DNA from 2 places in the Ferrimonas sp. YFM genome. Region 2 is predicted to be linked to the other one. Evidence: predicted binding sites of a transcription regulator. Region 2 holds the regulator's gene; the other holds the start of a gene.
What was found. The regulator MetJ, encoded in region 2, represses methionine synthesis genes. The targets are predictions, from matches to a motif close to TAGACGTCTAGACGTCTA.

Region 1 (7,472 bases), 1.2 Mb from region 2:
CCACCTTGGGATCCTCGAGGATATCCGGGAAGCGACCGTGCAGGCCCCAGCTGCGGAAGAAGGGGGTCCAGTCGATGCGCTCCAGCAGGTCGGTCAGCGGATACTCCTTGAACACCCGCACCCCGGTTTGCTTGGGCTTGCAAGGCTGGTGGTTGTGCCAGTCGATGGCGTTGCGGTTGGCCCTGGCCTGCTCCAGAGAAACCAGGGTCTTACGCCGGCCCTGGGCTTCCCGGCGCGCCTTGAGTTCGCCATACTCGGCGTACACCTGCTCTACGAAGCCCTGGCGCTGATTCTTATCGATCAGCTTGGCCACCACAGGCACGGTACGGGAGGCGTCCGGCACATAGATGGCGCCGTGGGGGTAGTGCTGATGGATCTTCACCGCGGTGTGGATCTTCGAGGTGGTCGCCCCGCCGATAAAGCAGGGGATCGTCAGTCCCGCCTTCTGGAACGCCTTGACGTTGTGGATCATCTCATCCAGAGAGGGGGTGATCAGTCCGGACATGCCGATGGCGTCGGCGTTTTCGGCAATGGCGGTCTCGATGATCTTCTCCACCGGCACCATGACTCCCAGGTCGATCACCTCGTAGCCGTTGCACTGCAGCACCACGGCGACGATGTTCTTGCCGATGTCGTGCACATCCCCTTTCACCGTGGCCATGACGATCTTGCCGGCGCTGCTGACCTCCTGCTTGCTCTCTTCGATGTAGGGAGTCAGGTAGGCCACCGCCTGTTTCATCACCCGGGCGGATTTCACCACCTGAGGCAGGAACATTTTGCCGTCGCCGAACAGATCCCCCACCACATTCATGCCATCCATCAGCGGGCCCTCGATCACCTGGAGGGGGGCGTCCGCTTCCAGGCGGGCCTGTTCGGTGTCCTCTTCGATAAAGTCGGTGATCCCCTTCACCAGGGCGTGCTCCAGCCGCTTGGTCACCGGCCAGCTGCGCCACTCAGCGTCTCTGGGATCCGCTTCGGCGGCGCCGTCGCCCCGGTACTTTTCGGCCACGGCCAGCAATCGCTCTGTGCCGTCCGGGCGGCGATTGAGCACCACATCCTCCACCCGCTCCCGCAGCTCATCCGGAATGTCGTCGTAGATTGCCAACTGGCCGGCGTTGACGATCCCCATGGTGAGGCCGGCGTGGATGGCGTGGTAGAGGAACACCGCGTGGATCGCTTCCCTTACCGGGTTGTTGCCCCGGAAGGAGAAGGAGACGTTGGAGACGCCGCCGGAGATCATCGCGTGGGACAGGGTCTGCTTGATGGTGCGGGTGGCCTCGATGAAGTCCACGGCGTAGTTGTCGTGCTCCTCGATGCCGGTGGCGATGGCGAAGATATTGGGATCGAAGATGATGTCCTGGGGCGGGAAGCCCACTTTGTCGGTGAGCACCCGGTAGGCACGGGTGCAGATCTCCACCTTGCGCTCATAGGTGTCCGCCTGGCCCTGCTCGTCGAAGGCCATGACGATGGCGGCGGCGCCGTAGCGGCGGATCAGCTTCGCCTGCTGGATGAAGGCCTCTTCCCCCTCCTTGAGGGAGATGGAGTTGACCACCCCCTTGCCCTGGATGCACTTGAGGCCGGCCTCGATCACCTCCCACTTGGAGGAGTCGATCATGATCGGTACCCGGGCGATCTCCGGCTCGGAGGCGATCAGCTTGAGGAAGCGCTCCATGGCGGCGACGCCGTCGAGCATCCCCTCATCCATGTTGATGTCGATGATCTGGGCGCCGTTCTCCACCTGCTGGCGGGCCACGGAGAGGGCGGTTTCGTAATCCCCCTCCTTGATCAGCCGCAGGAAACGGGCGGAGCCGGTGACATTGGTGCGCTCGCCGACGTTGACGAACAGGGCGTCGGCGTCGATGGTGCAGGGCTCCAGGCCGGCCAGGCGACAGGCCACCGGGATCTGCGGGGCACGCCTGGGGGCGTACTGATCCACCGCCGCCTTGATGGCACTGATGTGCTCCGGAGTGGTGCCGCAGCAGCCGCCGACGATGTTCAGCCAGCCCTCAGAGGCCCATTGGCCGATGATCTCGGCCATCTGCTCCGGGGTTTCGTCGTACTCGCCGAATTCGTTGGGCAGGCCGGCATTGGGGTGGGCCGACACCGGAAACTCACTGATGCGTGCCAATTCCTCCACATAGGGGGAGAGCTCCTTGGGACCCAGGGCGCAGTTGAGGCCAATGGCCACCGGTTGGATGTGGGTCAGGGAGTTGTAGAAGGCTTCGGTGGTCTGGCCGGTGAGGGTACGCCCCGAGGCATCGGTGATGGTGCCGGAGATCATCACCGGCAGGGAGCGACCCAGCTCCTCGAACAGGGTGTCGATGGCAAACAGGGCCGCCTTGGCGTTGAGGGTATCGAACACCGTCTCCACCAGCAGGATGTCGGCGCCGCCCTCCATCAGGGCCTGGGCCGACTCATGGAAGGCAGTCACCAACTGGTCGAAACTGATGTTGCGATAACCGGGATCATTCACGTCCGGGCTGATGGAGCAGGTGCGGTTGGTGGGCCCCAATACCCCGGCCACAAACCGGGGGACGCCGGTCTCCTCGGCCACCTGGTCCGCCACCTGACGGGCCAGCCTGGCGGACTCGAAGTTGATCTCCCTGGAGAGTGACTCCATCTGGTAGTCGGCCATGGCGATGGTGGTGGAGTTGAAGGTGTTGGTTTCGATGATGTCGGCACCGGCCTGCAGATAGGCACGGTGGATGCCGGCAATGATCTCGGGCTGGGTCAGGGAGAGCAGATCGTTGTTGCCCTTGAGCTGGCAGGGCCAGTCGGCAAAGCGCTCCCCACGGTAATCCTCCTCCTCCAGGCGGTGACCCTGGATCATGGTGCCCATGGCGCCGTCCAGAATCAGTATCCGCTGTTCGAGGAGTTGCTGCAGTGTGGTAGCCATGGCGCCGTCCCTAATTTCCCAAATAGACATTTATACGTTTAGACGTCTATCTTAGCCAAGGTGATGGCCCGTGGATAGCCCCCCAGGGTAAAAAAAGCGCAATGGCGCCATAGTGGTCGATTATGGGCGGGATGCCTCCGGCTTGGGGTCTGCCCCTTGGATTTCCCTGCGCTTTGGGTCATGATTTCCCTGACATCACCATTTACCCAAGGAGAGAGGATGATCGACCACGCCGAGGCGGTGCGCCGTTTCGCCGAATTGGGCCATGACACCAGGCTGAGCATTTTCCGCCTGCTGGTCAAAGGGGGCCTGCAGGGGCTGAATGTGGGCGAGATTCAGCAGCATCTGTCCATTCCCGGATCGACCCTGAGCCATCACATCAGCCGGCTGATGAACGCCAACCTGGTGACCCAGGAGCGACGTGGCCGTGAGCTGATCTGTCGCGCAAACCTGGAAGCCACCGATGAACTGATGGGCTTTCTCAGTGCCGAGTGTTGCTCCCTGGAGAGCTCGGACTGACCCGAATCACTGTGGGTTTTCCCATGCCATGGGCCGAAAGAACCCCGTAAAATGAACCCTTTTCCTTGCAGATACAGGATGAATCCATGACCGATACGAACCAGCGCCACAAGGAACGGCAGCAGAAGGTAAAAGAGAAGGTGGATGCCAAGGTCGCCCAGGCCCAGGAGGAGCGGGGCGTGGTGCTGATCCTAACCGGGAACGGCAAAGGAAAATCCACCGCGGGCTTTGGTACCGTGGCCCGTGCCGTCGGTCATGGCCAGAACTGCGCCGTGGCTCAGTTCATCAAGGGCAACTGGGCCTGCGGTGAGCGGGACTTGCTGGCCGGACACGGCGTGCGCTTCCATGTGATGGCCACCGGCTTTACCTGGGAGACCCAGGACAAGGAAGCGGACACGGCCGCGGCCCAGGAGGTGTGGCAGCAAATAAAGCAGGAGCTGGCGGATCCCAAAGTGGACCTGGTGCTGCTGGATGAGATCACCTACATGACCAATTACGGTTACCTGGATCTGGATGAGGTGATTCAGGCCATCGCCGACAGGCCGCGGGAGCAGAGCGTGGTGATCACCGGTCGCGCCGCCCACCGTCGTTTGGAGGAGCTGGCGGACACCGTCTCGGAAGTGCGGCCACTCAAGCACGCCTTCGAGGCGGGCATCAAGGCACGTAAAGGGGTAGACTGGTAAGCCTGACAGCGCCTACGAGTCCCCCATGCAAGATTCCCTTAAGCGCCAGTTCTGGCGCTTTTTAGTCCCTACCGTTGCCGCCATGATGGTGAGCGGCCTGTACCAGTTTGTGGATGGCCTGTTTGTCGGCCAGCAGATCGGTGCCGTGGGGCTGGCGGCCATCAACATCGCCTGGCCGGTGATCGGCCTGGTGTATGGCGCGGCGCTGATGGTGGGCATAGGCGCCGGCGCCCTCTCCTCCATGGCCCGGGGAGAGGGGGACGGTGCTCGGGCGGCGCGCTGGCTGGGTGGTGGCCTCTCGCTGTTGCTGATGATGGCCGTGCTCTGCGGCGTTTTGCTGCTGCTCCTGGGGGAGAGCTTGCTGACCCTGCAGCAAGCCTCTGGTGAGGTGTTGGCCATGGCCAGGAGTTACCTGCAGGTGCTGGCCTGGGGTTGCCCTCTGGCCCTTGGCGGGATCGCCATCCCCTTTCTGGTGCGCAACGACGACGCCCCCAACCTGTCCACCCTGCTCATCGGCGGTGGCGCCCTGGCCAACATCGCCCTGGATTACCTGTTCATTGTGCAGCTGGACTGGCAGCTGCAAGGGGCCGCCCTGGCCACCGTCCTGTCTCAGGCCCTGGTGTTGCTGCTGGGTCTGGCCTATTTTCGCTCCTCGTTGTGCCGCACCCGACTCTCCCTGGCGGACGCCGGACTGAGCCTCGCGGATGCCAAAGCCATACTGTCCCTGGGGATGGCCAGCTGGCTGATGTACCTCTACTACAGCTTCATCACCGCGGTGCACAACGCCATGTTTCTCGAGTATGGGGATGCCATCCAGGTCGGGGCCTTCTCCATCGTCGGCTACCTGTGTGTGGTCTATTACCTGTTTGCCGAGGGGGTCGCCGGCGGTGCCCAGCCGTTGCTCAGCTATCTGTTTGGCGCCAGGGAGTACCCCAGTTTGCAGAAGGTGATGGGCTGGGCCCTGGGGTTGGTGCTGATCTCCGGCCTGCTCACCGTTCTGCTGTTTGTCACCATGCCCACCCCACTGATTCATGCCTTCAACAACGACGACCCTGCCCTGTATGAGGCCACCCGTCAGGGGCTGGCCTGGCACACCTGGGCCCTCTATTTTGACGGCATCATCTTCGTGATTGCCGCCTATTTTCAGTCGGTAGGCGATGGCCGCCGGGCCGGGATCATTACCCTGGCCAATCTGGCACTGCAGCTGCCCTTCTTGTTGCTGCTGCCTGTCTGGCTGGGGGTTCAGGGGGTGTGGATTTCGGTGCCGCTGTCCAACACCCTGCTGGTGATCTGGGTGCTGTGGCTGTTGAGGCAGGATTGGCAGCGGCGGGGATTGCCGCTGCGCGTTAGGGGGTAACCGCTCTAGCGGCTGGCCAGCTCCCCTTTCAGGCGTTCAATCTCCGCCTTGAGGATCATCACTTCATGCTCCAGCTCCTGAATACGGGCCTTATCGTCCGCCACCACGTCGGCGGTGGTGGGCATGGACACCTCCCCTGAGAACAGGTGGGCGTAGCGGGCCTCCCGCTTGCCGGCTTCCCGGGGCAGTTGCACCACCATCTCCCGCTCGGCCAGCCCCTGCAGCGCCGAGTCAACCGCAGTCACATCGGCAAACTGGGCCAGGCGGCCGGTGCGGCTGCGAAGCTCACCCGGGGTCTGGGGGCCGCGCAGCAGCAGCACGCACACCAGGGCCCGCTCCTGCTCACTCAGTTTCAGGCCACCGAAGGCGGTGTTGCAGAACCTGTGCTTGTACTTGCTGGCCCGGGCGCCGCCCTCCTCACTGACCAGGCGGCGATCCATCAGGGCGTTGAGGGTCTGACGAATCTCGTTGTCGCTGAGGGAGAGCACCGGGTCCCGGTTGCTCTTCTGGTTGCAGGCGCTTTTCAGGGAGTTGAGGGTCAAAGGGTAGAGATCAGGGGTGGTGCTCTCTTTCTCCAAGAGGCAGCCGATGACTCGGGTTTCGTTAAGGGTCAGGTTCATCTCCACGGCGGGCCTCCTTAGCAGTTAGACCGACTCAGTATTTCCCCTGGCGGATAAAACGGCAAGCCCTGGCGCAGATGACTGGCCAGCCTTTGAGCAATGACAGAGGAAAAAGGGTTAGAGACTTGATCCACAATAAGAAAGGTCAGAGAAGCCTCGTGGGGCCAACTCTGTCTATCGGCAGGAAGGTAAAATTGTTTAGAAAACATTCAATCTAATTGTCAGAATTGCCGGTCGGCGTCTGAATTCTGGCCAATGAAATTGAACCTGGGTCGTTAGTTTCTGTATTCTGGTGACTTATCTCTAAGTTGCCGTGGAACCTCCCTTGAACCGCATCGCCGTCTTCGTGGATGTGCAGAACATCTACTACACCTGTCGCCAAGCCTTCGGTAGCCAGTTTAACTACCGGGCTCTGTGGCAGCACCTGTGCAATCAGGGAGAGATTGTGTTTGCCACCGCCTACGCCACTCATAAGGGCGACGATGGTCAGCGCAAGTTTCAGGATGCCCTTAAACACATTGGTTTCGATGTGAAGCTCAAACCCTTTATCCAGCGGGCCGATGGTTCGGCCAAAGGGGACTGGGATGTGGGGATCACCATAGACGTGATGGAGCAGGCCCCCCAGGTGGACACCGTGGTGCTGCTCTCAGGCGACGGCGACTTCGACCTGCTGCTGCACAAGGTCAGCCGGGACTACGGAGTGGATGCCCGGGTCTACGGGGTGCCCGCCCTGACCGCCCACTCCCTGATGGAGGCGGCGTCCGAGTTCTGTCCCATAGGCCCGGCGATGCTGCTGTAACGATTGTCAGTTGTTCGCCTTCTTCTCAAAATACTGCAGATCGATAAACAGGGTGGCCATCAGCAGCAACTGACGGCTGCGGTTGTCCAGAGAGGGATCACTGTACTCCACCACGAAGTTGTCCTTGTCGGTAAACAGCTCGGTCAGTCCCCCTGACCAGCGTTTGCTGATGCAGGCCACGTCCCGTCCCTGACGCTGTACCGGAAAGGTCCAGATGCGCCACAGGGGCGAGGCGACCGTCATTAACACCCGGCCATGCTCATCTTCGATGTCGAACTTCTTGTGCAGCAGGGCGAAGCGCTGCTGAACCGTCCCTAGCCGGACGCCGCTGGCATCGCTCACCTCCAGGCACTGAAACCACCAGCGGAAAGGGTGGTGGGCAACCAATAGAGGTGTTCGCTGGGGTGAGAACAGGTGGATGTCGAAACGGCGCCAGTGACCAAACAGCTGCCGGGAGAGGGTGCCCAGCATGCCGGAGCTCTGTTCGGCGGCGTAGCCCAGGGGGCGTTCATGGGCGTCCAGCACCTGGTAGCGGTTGCGGCTTTCGAAGCCGAACAGCTCGGCCATCTCAAACACTTGCTGAATGCGGATTCTGGAG
Region 2 (7,472 bases):
GATGGGCTCAGTTATCAATGGTCTCTGCTTTCTGCGCCAACCGGCAGTGCCAGTGCACTGACAGATGTTCGCAGTGCGCACCCTCAGTTAATCCCGGATGTGTCTGGAGATTACTTGATTCAATTGATCGTCAGTGATGGCCAGAGCAATAGCCTGCCAGCCACTCTGCTGCTGAGTGATCGAGACACCAATCTAGCCCCGGTAGCCAATGCGGGGATAACCCACAAGGGAGGACCCGGAGACACTCTTATACTGGATGGCTCGGGCTCCTACGACTTTGATGGCGATGCACTGAACTATCGCTGGACCTTGATCAGCAAACCAGGCAGCAGTAATGCCGCCTTAAGCGGTTCGGACTCTGCGCGGCCCTCCCTTACCCTGGACGCTGCTGGAGATTATGTGGCTCAACTGGTTGTAAGTGATGGTGCTTTAACCAGTGCGCCCGATACCGTATTGATTACTGAAGTGAACCTCCCCCCTAAGGCTGATGCTGGAGTCAATGCGTCGGTTGTCAAAGGACAAACTGTCCAGTTGGATGGCAGTGCTTCAACGGATGCTGAAGGCGCTGCTCTTTCTTACCTGTGGTCGCTCATCAGCAGTCCAGCAGGCAGTCAGGCCTCACTCTCAGCCGCACGTACGCCCATGCCCAGTTTTGTCGCAGACGTTGACGGTGATTATGTGTTGCAGCTGGTGGTTAACGATGGTGAGCAAGACAGCGCACCAGATACTGTCATCATTCGTGAGCTCAGCCAGAACTCGCTGCCGGTTGCGAATGCCGGGGCAGATCGAACAGCGGAGGCCGGCGAGCTGATTAATCTGGATGGCAGTGGCTCTAGCGATGCTGACGGCGACAGCCTTACTTATCGCTGGGCTCTGTTGTCTCGTCCGGTGAACAGTAAGGCCGAGCTAGTGAAGGCGGATTCCGCCTATCCTGTGCTGGTCACCGGTGAGGAGGGGGACTATCTGATTCAATTGGTGGTCAGTGATGGTCAATCCACCAGCTTGCCCGACACACTGCTCATCCATGACAAGCAGCGCAATGTGGCTCCCGTTGCCGATGCTGGTAGTGATCGTCAGGTGAGTATTGGAGATAACGTGTCATTAAGTGGCAGCGCCTCTTCCGATGGCAACGGAGACCCTCTTAGCTACCGTTGGTCATTGCTCTCTTTACCAGCGGGAAGCCAGGCAGTGCTCTCGTCAGCTGATCAGGTAAACACCGATTTTAGACTCGATGTTGCCGGGACCTTCGTGGCCCAGTTGGTGGTCAGTGATGGGGTGCTGAGCAGTGCTCCGGTGACGGTAACCATCACAAACAAGCCGTCGGGATCCATAGTGGTCAACCCCGTCCCCCAGGGGCATACATTGGTGATGAGCAGCACTTTGGGCGGCGAGGAGCAGGTCGGTGGACTCTATTCGATCAGTGAGTCGTCTTTGGGAGATATTCACCCACTCATCAGTCTCAAGGGTAAGCCGAGCGTTCAAAACAAATCTGACCTGGCATTGGTGTACAACACAAAGGATAAGAGATTTTATACCCAATTGGATACCGAGGGTGTGTACGCCGGAGGGGTCGTGCTGAGCTTCGATCCTGTGTCACAACAGGTCGAGATAGTGCGCCACATAGAGGACCAAACACTCTCTGGAAACCGGGTTTATGGTTTTAATACCCGGTTACTCCTGCACCCCGATGGCTCTGCGTTATTTGGAATGGTTAAGTTTGGGTCAGTTAATGACGCAGGCCGACTTTACCATTTGAATATTGACCGTAGCAGCGACGACTTTGGCCAATTGAGCTGGGTTGCGGAGCTGGGACAAGGCGACGGCAAGGGAAATACCTTTGGCCGCATTCCGCTGGCCAACATTCAATGGAGTGGTGATAACCGAATAATGGTGATCAACCACAACAAAAAAGGGGTGACGGAAACCAATGCCTTTGAACTGACCCCTTCAGATCCCAATGATCTGACAAAGCCATGGAACGCAAAGGGCTATGCCGATATCACCGTACCCTATGATGGGCGCTTTCAGCATTATGGAGACGACACTGTCTACAACGTGTGGAATCGCAGTCCCGATTCCATCTTCGAGGTGACAACCCGAGCCGGAGGGGCCGGTGGCTATGTCAACTTTGACTGCTTCAACCCTCTGGGGACCTTCCCCTGGGACGCTCGCAAACTCTACGGTCTGTGTCAGGGGCTTGGCAGCAGTCAGCCACCCATTCTGGTTGAGGTGAATCGTGCAAGTGCTGACAGCACCAATTTGAGGCGCTTCAGCAACTGGAGTGACTTGAAGCCTACCGGACTTGCAGCCTCTCAAAATGGCGGTTTGTTGTTTATCAATGCTACGGATCCTGCGACCTCAATTGCTGTAGAGATTGAGCGGATCTCAGGTACAGATGCACCATTCAAACATCTGCCGTCTCAAGTGAAGCAGGTGAAGAACGGAAGTTACTCGGACTCCCCCTTGATCATTGGAGATGAGCTGCGAGGAAAGCTGTTTGTGGGTGACCCTGGTATATCCAGTAACCCGGATGACCCGGTGGATGATCGCTTCGTCAGTGTTGTTAGCTTCGATGGGGGAGAGATGAACCAGGGCGCCTTCGTGACCTTGGACAGGCTGGATAACAGCGTCTCTGTCACCAGCTTGGGGTATCAGAAAGGGGCTTATACCTTTGGTCGTCCTCTGCTTCACAGTAACGGAAAACTATTTGGTTCAGTTATCTATGCCCCTGACTTCGAAGGCTTCGGGACTAACTACAGTTATGATCCTGATACGGCCATCATCGATTATGGCTCGGGGTACGGCTCAGTTCGTCCGGGGATTGCATTAGCAGAGGGGCAGACAGGCCTAATCTATGGCCTGGGTGTCGACGTGCGCGATGCTTTCCGTCAGGTGCTGTATAGCCTGGACCCTGACTCCCTGGCCTTCACCCAATTGGATAAGTTCGACAGTACCGGAAGAGCCCATGCCAACACCGAAGTGGCCATCCAGGGACAAGGGGCCTGGGTGCTTTCTGACGTTAATCTCTATTGCTTTAACCTGACTACGAGAGCCAAGGTGATGGGCCACTCATTCAGTGTCAATGGCCCTCACGACCCTGTGCGTACACTGAGTTATCTGGCAAGTCAGGATGCATGGTATCTGCCTACAAGGGCCAGCGCTGTAGCGGGTGAGGGTACCATTCAGCGCATTACCAACGACTGCTCAAGTCCAGTTCGTACGGATGCAGTTACCGGCCTTACGGATATACCCAGCACAGCGTTGTTGGTGGCGTCCGACGGCTATCTGTATTTCGGTACTGAGAATGGCAAGCTCATGCAGTTTGATCCAGTGATGGACTTGGTGAGTGAGGTTGCGACATTTGGCAATGCAGAGGTGGTCGGTTACCTGATTGAAGATCAGAACGGTGACATCCTGGGCGTGGTCCGGGGCCAAGAGGAACAGCTGTTTGCGTATCACCTGGCTACCGGGCAGGTCAGCCTGACAGAGATACCCAAAGACAGCCCAACGGACCTCTACTATCCGGGAGTTGTTGAACTCAATTAGTTGACAACGAAAAAGGGATACCTCGCGGTATCCCTTTTCTTATCAATTCGCTGGAGTCTTACTCCATCTCTTCCCAGTCGATGCCCAGGGCTTTCATCTGGCGCTTGGCAGACTCCGGAACGGTGTCCGGGTGGTCCTTTCTCAGGTCATTGTCCTCAGGCAGAGGCTGACCAGTAAAGGCGTGCAGGAAGGCTTCACAGAGCAGTTCGCTGTTGGTGGCGTGACGCAGGTTGTTGACCTGACGACGGGTACGCTCATCGGTCAGCAACTTCAATACGCCCAGCGGAATGGAGACGGTGATCTTCTTCACCTGCTCGCTTTTCTTACCGTGTTCCGCATAGGGGCTGATGTAGTTGCCGTTCCACTCAGTGCTCATTGCCTTTGCCTTTGACTTGGGTTAACGGGTGCAAATTGTAACTGCTCTGATTTCTGAGTCAAATTGTAGATATCTTAACCTATAAACGTTTAGACGTCTAAAAGTCTTGACGCCCAAATTTGGATCGACTAATTTGGACGTCCAGACATCTTGAGCGCACAGAATAACCAGGAGCCACGGAATGAGTACTCATAAGCCCGCCACCATTGTTGCCCGTGAAGGGATTGATACCGACCTGACTCATGGTGCCGTGGTGCCACCTGTCTATCTGTCCACCAACTACACCTTTGCCGGTTTCAATGAGCCGAGGCAATACGATTACACCCGCTCCGGCAACCCCACCCGGGACAGCCTGGGCAATGCCCTGGCACAGCTGGAGGAGGGCGCCGGCGCGGTGATCACCGCCACCGGTATGGCGGCGGTCAACCTGGCGGTGAACCTGCTTAAGCCTGGCGAGCGCCTGGTGGTGCCCCATGACTGTTACGGCGGCAGCTACCGCCTGTTCACCAGCCTGGCCGCCAAGGGCGCGTTCGAGCTGTCCGTAGTGGACCAGGGCGATGAGCAGGCCCTGGCCGATGCCCTGGCGCAGAATCCCAAGATGGTGTGGCTGGAAACCCCGAGCAATCCGCTGCTGCGCGTAGTGGACGTGGAGAAGGTGGCCAAGGCTGCCAAGGAAGTGGGCGCCCTGGTGGTGGCGGACAACACCTTCCTTTCTCCGGTGCTGCAGAAGCCTCTGAACCTGGGGGCGGACATCGTTATCCACTCCACCACCAAATACATCAACGGTCACTCCGACGTGGTCGGCGGTGCGGTGATTGCCCGCGAACAGGAGCTGGCGGAAACCCTGGCCTGGTGGGGCAACTGCCTGGGCATCACCGGCGCACCTTTCGATTCTTTCCTGACCCTGCGTGGCCTGCGCACCCTGCCGCTGCGCATGCGCCAGCATCAGGAGAACGCCGAGGCCGTGGTTGCCCTGCTGCAAAGCCACCCCGCAGTAGCCAAAGTGCACTATCCCGGCCTGGCATCCCACCCGGGCCATGAGCTGGCCAAGCGTCAGCAGAGCGGCTTTGGTGCCATGCTCAGCTTCGAACTCAAGGGCGGTGAGCAGCAGGTGCGTGACTTCCTGGCTCAGCTGGAGCTGTTCTCCTTGGCGGAGAGCCTGGGCGGGGTAGAGAGCCTGGTGGCGCACCCGGCCACCATGACCCACGCCGCCATGGCGCCGGAAGCCCGCCGCGCCGCCGGCATCGAAGACACCCTGATCCGCCTCTCCGTGGGCATCGAAGACAGTGAGGACCTGGTGGCGGACCTGCGCCAGGCCCTGGAGGCCGTGAAGTGACAGTGAAGCAGCTGCACAAGTTCGGTGGCTCCAGCCTGGCAGACGCCGAGTGTTACCACCGGGTCGCTCATATCCTGCAGACCCACGGTCACGCCGGGGATCTGGTGGTGGTCTCTGCCGCGGGCAAGACCACCAACGCCCTGCTGGAGCTGCTGCGACTGGCCCGTCATGGCCACAGCTACGATGAACAGCTGGCTCAGTTGCAGGCGTTCCAGCTGGGGCTGGTCACCGACACCCTGGGGGAGTCGGGGCAGCCTTTGGCTCATCAGCTGGAGTCCGACGTTCACCACATCGATCAGGCCCTGGCTGCCGAGCCCAGAGACTGCGCCGCCATCCAGGCGTTTGGCGAGCTGTGGTCTGCCCGCTTGCTGGCGGCCCTGCTGAGCAAACTGGGCGCACCGGCGACTGCCCTGGACGCCAGAGATTTCCTGTTGCTGGATGACAGCGTCCAGCCCCGCCCGGATTGGGGGCAATCCTCCGAGAACCTGCATCGCGCTCTGGCGCAGCGCCCCAACCAGCGAGTGGTGATCACCGGCTACTTTGGGGCCAACGGCCAGGGGCGCACCCGTCTGCTGGGACGCAACGGTTCTGACTACAGCGCCACCCTCATCGGTGCCCTGGCCGAAGTGACCGAGGTGACCATCTGGACCGACGTGGCCGGCATCTACAACGCCGATCCCAACCTGCTGGCGGACGCCCGTCTGCAGGCCAGCCTCAGCCTGGATGAAGCGGATCAACTGGCTCGCCTGGGCTCGCCGGTTCTGCACAGCCGTACCCTGCAGCCCCTGCGTCAGCTGGCCCTGGCCCTGAATGTTCGCTCCAGCTACACCCCGGACAGCCCTTTTACCCGCATCCTGCCCAGAGGCAACGAGCAGACCGAACCTGTGGTCACCAGCCTCAGTCGGGTGACCCTGTTTCGCTTCAAGGGCAAAGCCCCCGCGTTTCAGCAGTTGTGTGACTGGTTGGCGCAGCAGGGGTTGCCGCCCCTGGCCCACTATGACCAGCCCTTGGCCCTGGCCCTGACCTGTGAGCAGGCCAAGGCTTTGGGCAGCGAGCTGTCGGATCAGGCGAAAAGCCTGGGTCTGACCCTGCTCAGCAGCGGCGACGATTACGGTCTGGTAGGCCTGGTGAGTCAGCACCCAGGTCGACTGGCGGGGGCCTTCTCCCGCCTGCTCAGCCGCAGCGCCTTGCCCTGCTGCCGTCACGACCAGGCCCTGGTCACCCTGGTGCCGGCCCGCGAGGTGACCGCCCTGGTGGAGTCCATTCACCGTCGCTGCGCCGGGCCCCGCAAGCGCATCGGACTGGTGCTGGCCGGCAAGGGCAACATAGGGTCTGCCTGGCTGGATCTCTTTGCCCTGCAACAGCAGCAGCTCAACGAGGAGTTTGAGGCCGAGATGCGCCTGGTGGGGATCATCGGCTCCCAGCATTACCTGATTGATGAAGCGGGCATCGACGCCCGCAGCGGATTGACCCGCTACCAGGATGAAGCCCTGGAGTTTTCCTCTCTGGAGTGGCTGGATCAGGCTGCCGCCATGGATCTGGATGAGGTGGTGTTGCTGGACATTACCGCCTCGGCCACCCTGGCTTTGCACTACCCTGAGATTGTGGCCGCCGGTCTGCATCTGGTCAGCGCCAACAAGCAGGCGGGCAGCGGCCCGGGTGCCTTCTATCAGGAACTGCAGCGTCAGCTGTCCAACTGCCACCGTTACTGGCGTTACAACGCCTCGGTGGGCGCCGGGCTGCCGGTGTTCTACAGCATCGACGATCTTAAGCGCAGTGGCGATGCCATCACCTCGGTGTCCGGGGTGTTCTCCGGCACCCTGAGCTGGTTGTTCGATCACTTCGACCGCGGTGGCCCCTTCTCTGAGCTGGTGCTCAAGGCCAAGGCCGAGGGACTGACCGAACCTGACCCCAGAGACGATCTGTCTGGCCGTGACATGCAGCGCAAGCTGCTGATTCTGGCTCGCGAACTGGGGCTGAATCTGGAGCTGGAGCAGATCGAACTGGAATCCCTGGTGCCGGAGGCATTGGCGGATCTGCCGCTGGAGCAGTTCCTGGCGCGCATCGATGAACTGGACCCTGTGATGCAGGCCGCCGCCGAGGCTGCCAAGGAGCAGGGCCTGGCCCTGAGGTATGCCGCCAGCCTCACCATAGAGGCGGGCGAGGTGAAGGCCCGGGTTGGCCTGGAGCAGGTCGATCAGAGCCATCCCTTCG

Region 1: the regulator MetJ is predicted to act here: its motif matches at 2,928-2,945, upstream of metH (methionine synthase).

What each region holds. Positions count from the first base shown of each region.
Region 1 covers NZ_AP027368.1:838,695-846,166, forward strand. Annotated here, with positions in the region: gene metH (methionine synthase) at 1-2,926, opposite strand, end outside; gene QUE41_RS04010 (ArsR/SmtB family transcription factor) at 3,116-3,415, shown strand; gene cobO (cob(I)yrinic acid a,c-diamide adenosyltransferase) at 3,502-4,098, shown strand; gene QUE41_RS04020 (MATE family efflux transporter) at 4,124-5,455, shown strand; gene QUE41_RS04025 (YceH family protein) at 5,461-6,075, opposite strand; gene QUE41_RS04030 (LabA-like NYN domain-containing protein) at 6,401-6,874, shown strand; gene QUE41_RS04035 (phospholipid scramblase-related protein) at 6,881-7,472, opposite strand, start outside.
Region 2 covers NZ_AP027368.1:4,276,454-4,283,925, reverse strand. Annotated here, with positions in the region: gene QUE41_RS19795 (PKD domain-containing protein) at 1-3,546, shown strand, start outside; gene metJ (met regulon transcriptional regulator MetJ) at 3,605-3,922, opposite strand; gene metB (cystathionine gamma-synthase) at 4,104-5,258, shown strand; gene metL (bifunctional aspartate kinase/homoserine dehydrogenase II) at 5,255-7,472, shown strand, end outside.